3 linked regions of the Gloeothece verrucosa PCC 7822 genome follow. The protein of the gene in region 1 interacts with the protein of each later gene in a pairwise test. Links are inferred from orthologs where the notes say so. Each region holds a gene or a part of one and is shown in the gene's direction. Other genes may lie near its edges.

Region 1 (2,833 bases):
ATTACTCGTCAAATTTTTCCTCCCTTATTAACCGTGCAAATTAAAGAACGTCGTCCCGTCGCCATTGCTTCTTCAAGTCAAGGGATGGGTTTCGTAGATCCTGAAGGTATTTTTATTCCTAAAAGCTTTTACTCTCAACAATCTTTAGCACTCAAACAACTTCGGCTGAAAATTACAGGCTTTGAAAGCCAATATCAGTTTGACTGGAAAGAACTTTATCCTTTAATCGAGTCTTCTGCGATCAAAATTTTTGAGGTGGATTGGCGCAATCCCAGTAACATTGTACTGAAAAGTGAATTAGGGATAGTTTATTGTGGCCCTTATACGCCACAGTTTTCCGAAAAACTCAAAGTATTGGCCAAGATGAGAAAATTATCATCTCGGGTGCCCGTCAACAGAATTGTGTATATTGACTTAACCAACCCACAGGCCCCTTCGGTGAAACTCAAACCGCAACCGGTCGAAGCTTCTAAACCTTCAGAGGCAACAAACGACTAAGCAATCCCGTGAATTTTAATCGGCAGAACTAAAATTTTAGTATCCTAGATGGAAAAAAGTTAGTACAATTGAAATCTCTTATCGTCTACAAACAGATGTATAAAATTGATGCTCAGACAGACATAATAATTATAGTCTAGATTAAATAAACTCCTAACCGGCAAATAGATACAAAATAAAATAGAGTAATAACCTATCCCAGTTACAATGACACATAATGATGAAATCAGACTTAGCTATCCAAGCTTAAATAGCACAGAATACGCTGACCCCTCAGCGATTGAGGACAGTTATCACGCCCTCAACAGTGCTGGAATCCCTTTTCATCGAAGTAACGAACCCCAGGTCAATCCTAGGGACAGAGCCAGGAGTAACACAATCGTGCACAGTAACGTTGCCCAGATCAAAGTTATCGGGGTTGGCGGGGGTGGCTGTAATGCTGTCAACCGCATGATTGCCAGTGGCATTGTCGGAGTAGAGTTTTGGTCGATTAATACAGATGCTCAAGCTTTAGCTCATTCCGCCGCACCTCAACGATTACAAATCGGACAAAAAATTACCCGAGGTTTAGGAGCCGGAGGCAATCCCGCTATTGGACAAAAAGCCGCCGAAGAATCTCGGGATGAAATTGCTCATGCCCTGGAAAATACAGATTTAGTTTTTATCACTGCTGGGATGGGAGGTGGTACAGGAACGGGTGCTGCTCCGATTGTGGCAGAGGTGGCTAAGGAAATGGGTTGTCTAACAGTAGGTGTTGTCACTCGTCCTTTTACCTTTGAAGGTCGTCGTCGAACTAATCAAGCCGAAGACGGAATCAGTGGTCTTCAAAGTCGAGTGGATACCTTAATTGTGATCCCCAATAATCAACTATTAGCGGTCATTCCTCAAGATACTCCCTTACAGGATGCTTTTCGGGCGGCCGACGATATACTGCGGCAAGGGGTACAAGGGATCTCAGATATTATTACGATCCCCGGTTTAGTCAATGTGGATTTTGCCGATGTACGGGCTGTCATGGCAGATGCCGGCTCGGCTTTAATGGGTATTGGCGTTGGTTCAGGAAAATCCCGTGCTAAAGAAGGCGCGATCGCTGCTATTTCTTCTCCTTTATTAGAACACTCGATCGAAGGAGCTAAAGGGGTGGTATTAAATATTACCGGCGGCAGTGATTTAACACTTCATGAAGTCAATACGGCAGCAGAAACGATTTATGAAGTGGTTGATCCCAATGCCAATATTATCTTTGGGGCGGTCATTGACGAAAAAATGCAAGGAGAAATCCTGATCACGGTCATTGCTACGGGCTTCACGGGAGAATCTCTCTCTAATAGCCCAGCGAAAATGACCGCGGCCCCTCGTCAACCGGTTGCCCCGCCACCCCCAACTCAGCCCGAACCGCCGCCGCCAAATAAACCGCCAGGATTAGATATTCCCGATTTCCTCCAACGCCGCCGGCCTCGATAACCTAGCCACTCGGAAAAAATAATGACTAATGTTGCTGTAGCTTTAACCATTGCCGGTTCAGATAGCGGGGGAGGAGCAGGAATCCAAGCGGATTTAAAAACCTTCGCTTTTCACTGTGTGCATGGAACCAGCGCAATTACCTGTATAACCGCCCAAAATACCCTAGGAGTTAAGCAAGTCCAAGGGATGAGTCCTGCACTGGTAATGGCTCAAATAACGGCAGTGATGGAGGATATAGGCACGTCCTCCGTAAAAACCGGAATGCTGCTCAACCGGGAAATTATCGAAGCGGTGGTGCAACAAGTAGACCAATGGGGATTAACAGAGCTTGTGGTTGATCCCGTCATGGTATCTCGAAGCGGAGTACAGCTAATTGACGAGGCGGCGATCACGGCTCTAAGAGATGACCTGATTCCTAGAGCGCGAATTGTCACGCCTAACCGCTTTGAAGCCCAATTGTTGAGCGGGAGGGAAATCAATAGCCTAGAGCAGATGCAGCAAGCGGCGAAAATAATTCATTCGCAAGGGGCAAAAGTGGTCTTACTCAAAGGCGGAGGGATGAGCGGAGATAACCGAGGAGTAGATGTTTGGTTTGATGGAAAAAATTGGGAACTTTTGAGAGGCGAATACGTCGATACTCATAATACTCATGGGACGGGGTGTACCTTGTCAGCGGGGATCGCGGCTAATTTAGCTAAAGGACTGGATTTATTGAGCGCAGTTAAAGCGGCTAAAACCTATGTTACCACTGCTCTTAAATCGGCTTTAAACATCGGCAATGGAAGCGGGCCTGTAGCTCACTTTTTCCCGTTACAATTACACGACAATTTTCATCAATGACCACTAATAGCCTTAATGAAGCGGTTTTTCT
Region 2 (2,945 bases), 1.2 Mb from region 1 along the record:
TTAATCGCGAATTAACAACTAAAAGTTAAAGCTTAAAACCATTTTTAAAATGAAAGGGTCTTCATCTTCACTCATTAGGCCCCTTTCTACTACATCTTGATCAATCCTGAGATAACTTTATTGACTTGGGAATAACCAGTCTGATCACCACCAGCGATGGAACTAAAGTTAGTAATCCTAGGCATTTTAATAAGCTCTACAAAAAGCTCCATCGGGTTCAAAAAGCGTATTCTAGAACCCAAAAAGGCTCTAAGAATAGAGAAAAGGCTAGATTGAAAGTAGCCAAAGTTCACGCGAAAATAGGGGATTCTAGAAGAGATTTTCTCCATAAACTGACAACTCAACTTGTACGCGAAAACCAAACGATAGTAGTTGAGGATTTGGCAGTTAGAAATATGGTCAAAAACTCTAAATTGGCCAAGGCAATATCCGACTGTGGATGGTCTGAGTTTGTCGGTCAACTTGAATATAAATGCCAGTGGTATGGTCGTGAACTGGTGAAAATTGATGGCTTTTTCCCGAGCAGTAAACGTTGTGGGAACTGCGGTCACGTAATGGACAAATTGCCATTGAATATCCGTGAGTGGGAGTGCCCAGAATGTAGAACTGTCCATGATCACGAAGTGGCGCTTCGCGCTCGTGACATCAATGCAAGTCGGAATATTTTGGCCGCCGGGCTGGCGGTGAGAGTCTGTGGAGCGGACATAAGACCTGATAGGCATAAGTATAAAGGGCAGTTGCGAAAAACCCGAATTAGGGAAGGAAACAAGAAACCCAAATCGTGAGGTTTGGGAATCACCGTCGGTTTTACGGCGGTGAGGATGTCAAAATGGTAAATAGTACCCTATCAAAACTACACGCTCGTAGTATTTTTACTGATTATGGCTATTGAGCTAAAAACCAAACCAAAGTCGCCTCAAGGACAAAACGTTTTACTCGGAAAATCTCTACAAGAATTAACCGAGTGGGTTCAAGAACAGGGACAACCCGCCTATCGAGGAAAACAACTTTATCAATGGTTGTATGAAAAAGGCGCTAGGTCCCTATCCGATATTTCCGTCTTTCCTAAATCTTGGCGCGAGGAAGTCAAAGACTATCCCATCGGGCGTTCTCAAATTCATCACCGCAGTATCGCCCCAGATAAAACCCGTAAATATCTATTACGTCTTCAGGATGGGTTAATTATTGAAACCGTTGGCATTCCCACTGAAAAGCGGCTAACCGTTTGTGTGTCTTCTCAAGTGGGTTGTCCGATGGACTGTGATTTCTGTGCAACCGGCAAAGGCGGCTTTACCCGTAACCTCGCCCCTCATGAAATCGTTGATCAAGTCTTAACCGTACAAGAAGACTTTCAAAGACGGGTAAGTCATGTGGTATTTATGGGCATGGGAGAACCCTTACTCAATCTTAAAGCCGTTGTCAGTGCCGTTAATATTCTCAATCAGGATGTAGGCATCGGTATGCGCTCCCTCACCATTTCTACTGTAGGACTTCCCGCTAAAATCGAACAATTGGCCCGGCATCAACTCCAAGTAACCTTTGCTGTCAGTCTTCACGCCCCTAACCAAGCCTTACGAGAACAACTGATCCCCAGTGCTAAACATTATCCCCTCAAAAATCTACTAGAAGATTGTCACAAATATGTCGAAATGACTAAGCGGCGAGTGACTTTTGAATATATCCTCCTCGCTGGTGTCAATGATTTACCCGAACAGGCCCAAGAATTGGCGGTTCAAATTCGAGGATTTCAGAGTCATGTTAACCTGATTCCTTATAATCCTATTTCAGAAGCCGATTATAAACGCCCTAACTCTCAACGCATTAACGCTTTTCTGAATATTCTTCAACAAGAAAACATCGCCGTCAGTGTGCGCTACTCTCGGGGACTCGAAACCGATGCGGCTTGTGGACAATTAAGAGCCGCCAAAGTTTAACAATGTTGTAAAAGCCTCAAGTTTGACAGTTTGTCTAGGGAATTTTGTCCAAATTTGGTGTAATCATTAAAGAGTTGCTAACAATCTTCTAATTCATTACACCAACAGAGCCTTAAATGGTTAACGTCAGTACGACAAACAATTCCTATGAGGCTAGAAGAAAAACAAATTACAGCAGAATCTGAGTTTCCCAGACAGCTAGACATCGCTCAGGTTTGTGTGTATGGACTGAGTATTTTGTCTGCTGTTCTGTTTTTGTCCTTACCCTTTGCCAATTTATTACATCCTAGCCCCTGGCAACGGTCAATGGGGACAATTCATAGTTTGGCGGCTTTACTCACTACCGTAATCACAGTTTATACTGGGCATTTAGCTTTTCCCTTATTGCGGGGAGTCAATAAAGTTTTGCCCCAAATTCGTACTCTAAGCTTTTGGTCAACCATTTTGACTTTTCTGGGAATTGCTACAGGCAACTTGGCTTATATGCGATACCGGGCAGGTTTTGCCTATAGAGGGGCCCGCGCTTGGCTATTAGAGAATACGCCTTTGGTGGAATACATATTGATGAAATATCATGAATTTAGCTTGCTATTTACCCTACCTTTAGGAACAGCTTGTACGTGGATTCTCTGGAATTATGGAGATCGAATTTTAGAAAAACGAAACCGTCCTCTTTTAGCCGCTACTTGTGTGGGTTTAATGGCGATGATGTTTTTTGAAATCGGCGGTTTAGTGACGGGTTTTGCTATTGCTAAAATGCACGGTTTGTAAACAAAGAATCATTCAATATTCCAAGGTATGTCATGAAAAGTGAGCAAACGTTATACGGCCTGATTTGGCAAGGGTTAAAATACTTTCCCCAAGTTTTGGCCAAAGGTTCTCAACGTCCACCAGAAGTTTCAGGCCCGGCTGCTGCGGCTTTTATTAGTGGCGGGTTTGGCTGTTGGGTAATGATGATTGTCCACCATTTAGCAGATACATCAAAAGCAAGAGATGAAATCGTTTGGAAAA
Region 3 (3,033 bases), 2.2 Mb from region 1 along the record:
CAGGAGTGGTCAAAACCCCCTTGGCCACCGCGTGGGAAGAAGACAAAATTACATCATAATCTCGTACATCTAGCTGTTCAATGGCCAACGGCAGTAAGGGTAAGTATTTTTGCACTCCATTGCGCGCCCCCGGCAAATGTTGTAAAAAAGTTTTGCCGATGGAGCGCCCGTAAAGGTAGCTATCCGGATTAGTCGATTCAAAATCAATCAGCGCATAAACATCGGCTTCTATGTGCCGCAAGATCTCTTTGACGACTAATTCGGAACCGCCTGTGGCTTTCGGGGTTAACCACTCATGAACTAGGGCATATCTCATAAACTACAGGGTCGGGTCATCACCATAGCCGCTCAGGGCATTTTGATCATTATCCCGTTTTGAGCCTAATAAATCCAGCTTATCCACTCGAATCACTGGTTTAGAACGATTCGCTCCTGTATTGGCATCGGTCCAGGTTTCGATTTTTAATGAGCCTTTAACGCCAATTAAACTGCCTTTCCGCACATAATTAGCGGCTACTTCGGCAGTTTTCCCCCAAATTTCCAAATTAAACCAATCCGGCTCATCACTTTTACTGGTGGGACGATTAACGGCTAAGGTTAATGTACATAAAGAACTCCCCGAGGTAAAAAATTTAATTTCTGGGTCTCTACCCACACGACCCACCAAATGAACAACATTCAGACTCATAACTTGACTTGATTCTTTGATCGAGTACATCAGTACATTTATTTTAAGGCCAACTAAGTTATTGTAAAAATAATTAGATATTTGACTTTTCCTAGGGAATCAATGATAACTTTATCTTAGAGATAAGGGAATTATAACAATAAATTAATTAATCCAACTAGACTTAGGAGGAAAAACATAATAAAATCCACTTCGATTCCCTAGGGGTAAGAAAGCATCCGCCACTGAGTGACGGAGCGATTATTACTTCGTCAAAAAATAGCACAATTTCCAAAATGGGGGCAGTAAAACAAGTGGGTTTGTTTCGTCGCTTTTCTCTTTCTCTCTCACGAGATATGGGTATAGACCTAGGGACTGCCAATACCCTAGTTTATGTCTCGAATAAAGGCATAGTTCTAGAAGAACCCTCCGTGGTAGCTATAGACCAAGACAAGAATCCCCTAGCGGTGGGTGAAGAGGCTAAAAAAATGCTCGGACGGACTCCGGGTAATGTGGTGGCCTTACGTCCTCTGCGCGATGGGGTCATTGCCGATTTCTACAGCGCCGAAATTATGTTGGCAGAGTTTATCCGCCGCGCTCATGAAGGAAGTACCTTGGGAAATCCTCGTATGGTGATCGGTATTCCCAGTGGCATTACTGGAGTAGAACGACGAGCGGTGATGGAAGCCGCCACCCGAGCCGGAGCCAGAGAAGTCGGATTGATCGATGAGCCAATTGCGGCGGCACTCGGGGCCGGACTGCCGGTGACTGAGGCCACCGGTAATATGATCATCGATATTGGAGGCGGGACCACAGAAGTGGCGGTACTCAGCTTACAAGGAAGAGTCCTCAGTGAATCGGTACGAGTAGCCGGCGATGAGTTAACCGATTCCATCATCCAATACATGAAAAAAGTTCATAATCTGGTAATCGGAGAAAGAACCGCAGAAGAAATTAAAATTCGTCTGGGTTCGGCTTATCCGATGCAAAACCAAGATGAACCGGTCATGGAAGTCAGAGGCTTACATCTGATGTCCGGATTACCGCGAACCGTAACCATTAAAGGCGAGGAAATCCGCGAAAGTATGGCTGAACCCCTATCAGTGATCGTTGATGCTGTCAAACGCACTTTAGAGAGAACACCTCCTGAGTTAGCGGCTGATATTATCGACCGAGGCATTATGCTGGCTGGTGGCGGAGCCTTACTCAGAGGATTGGATACCCTGATAGGTCATGAAACCGGTATTGTGACTCATATTGCTGAAGATCCCTTAAGATGCGTCGTTAAAGGAACAGGAGAAGTGCTAAAAAATCAAAAACTTTTAGATCGGATCTTGGCAGAAACTTCTCGCAATGCCTAGGTGTCTTTAGTTGATGACGGGTATATAGGTCAATTGCGGTATGTTCATAGTAAGACGCCGATGGACTCGACGGGGTTTGCGAATGGTCCTAGCAGGATTAGCCTTGGGCAGTGGCTGGTTTTTTTATCAAACTCATAGCGCGGCCATTCTTGAGTTATATGCTGTCGTTACCCGTCCTTTTCAAACTGATTCTGCTCAAATCAAACAGCAGCAACTGACGGATGCTCGTGTATCTGAGTTGCAAGAACGGGTTAAGGAATTAGAACAGCAAAATCAACAACTGAAAGCTTTATTAGGGTATTTTGAAGCACAACCTAAACCGGCTATCACCGCTCCTGTGATTGGACGAAGTTCTGATGATTGGTGGCAACAATTAATCCTAGGTCGAGGGAGTCGAGATGGAATTGAAACAGGGGCTGCTGTAACTGGCATTGGTGGGTTAGTGGGGAGAATTAGTGAAGTGACTCCTCATACTTCTCGCGTGTTATTAATCAGTAATCCTACTTCTCGCGTAGGGGTGACCATTAGTCGCAGCCGCTCTATGGGCTTAATTGAAGGACAAGGGTCGAAAATTGCTGTTATGCGATTTTTTGAGAAAGTTCCTGATGTTCGTCCGGGTGATACCGTGACTACCTCCAGTGTCAGTCGTTTATTTCCTGCTGGGTTGCCCATTGGTCGTGTTCAGTCTGTGAATTTAGAAAGTCGCGGCCCTGCCCCTGAAGCCAAAATAGAATTGATTGCCCCTATTAATAATTTAGAATGGGTGATTGTTCATCCCCTAAAAAGCCACGAAGAGTTTAACTAGAGTGATTAAAGTAGCCCGCTTATCTCCTAAGACGCGGCAAATCCTCAACGGATTTGTTATTGTTAGTTCGATTTTGCTGTGCATTTTTTTCTCGCTGACTCGTTTACCTGGGATGGAGTTGTTGGGAATTGGCCCCAATTGGCTGATGATGTGGGTGATTGCTTGGAGCGTCAAGCGCACGATTTTTCAGGCTGTGGTAG

The links. The genes of interacting proteins can lie anywhere in the genome.
Region 2: the proteins of ftsZ (region 1) and rlmN interact in binary tests that used the Escherichia coli proteins (3 or more experiments, as listed by UniProt). The link is inferred for Gloeothece verrucosa PCC 7822 from one-to-one orthologs.
Region 3: the proteins of ftsZ (region 1) and CYAN7822_RS21130 interact in binary tests that used the Escherichia coli proteins (3 or more experiments, as listed by UniProt). The link is inferred for Gloeothece verrucosa PCC 7822 from one-to-one orthologs.

The regions. Positions count from the first base shown.
Region 1 is NC_014501.1:2,580,948-2,583,780, reverse strand. It holds ftsZ (cell division protein FtsZ), read left to right. Parts: upstream 1-705; coding sequence 706-1,962; downstream 1,963-2,833. Other genes in the region: CYAN7822_RS34520 (hypothetical protein), read left to right, coding at 2,799-2,833; thiD (bifunctional hydroxymethylpyrimidine kinase/phosphomethylpyrimidine kinase), read left to right, coding at 1,984-2,802; CYAN7822_RS11295 (cell division protein FtsQ/DivIB), read left to right, coding at 1-498. UniProt on the Escherichia coli protein: Essential cell division protein that forms a contractile ring structure (Z ring) at the future cell division site. The regulation of the ring assembly controls the timing and the location of cell division.
Region 2 is NC_014501.1:3,821,512-3,824,456, forward strand. What follows is about bases 3-2,907. They hold rlmN (dual-specificity RNA methyltransferase RlmN), read left to right. Parts: upstream 3-881; coding sequence 882-1,934; downstream 1,935-2,907. Other genes in these bases: CYAN7822_RS16830 (alanine/glycine:cation symporter family protein), read left to right, coding at 3-29; CYAN7822_RS16845 (hypothetical protein), read left to right, coding at 2,082-2,705; CYAN7822_RS16850 (hypothetical protein), read left to right, coding at 2,738-2,907. Also shown: more of CYAN7822_RS16830, read left to right, coding at 1-2; more of CYAN7822_RS16850, read left to right, coding at 2,908-2,945.
Region 3 is NC_014501.1:4,745,538-4,748,570, reverse strand. What follows is about bases 3-2,995. They hold CYAN7822_RS21130 (rod shape-determining protein), read left to right. Parts: upstream 3-963; coding sequence 964-2,028; downstream 2,029-2,995. Other genes in these bases: mreD (rod shape-determining protein MreD), read left to right, coding at 2,835-2,995; mreC (rod shape-determining protein MreC), read left to right, coding at 2,069-2,833; CYAN7822_RS21135 (single-stranded DNA-binding protein), read right to left, coding at 320-688; CYAN7822_RS21140 (glycosyltransferase), read right to left, coding at 3-316. Outside these bases: more of CYAN7822_RS21140, read right to left, coding at 1-2; more of mreD, read left to right, coding at 2,996-3,033. UniProt on the Escherichia coli protein: Forms membrane-associated dynamic filaments that are essential for cell shape determination. Acts by regulating cell wall synthesis and cell elongation, and thus cell shape.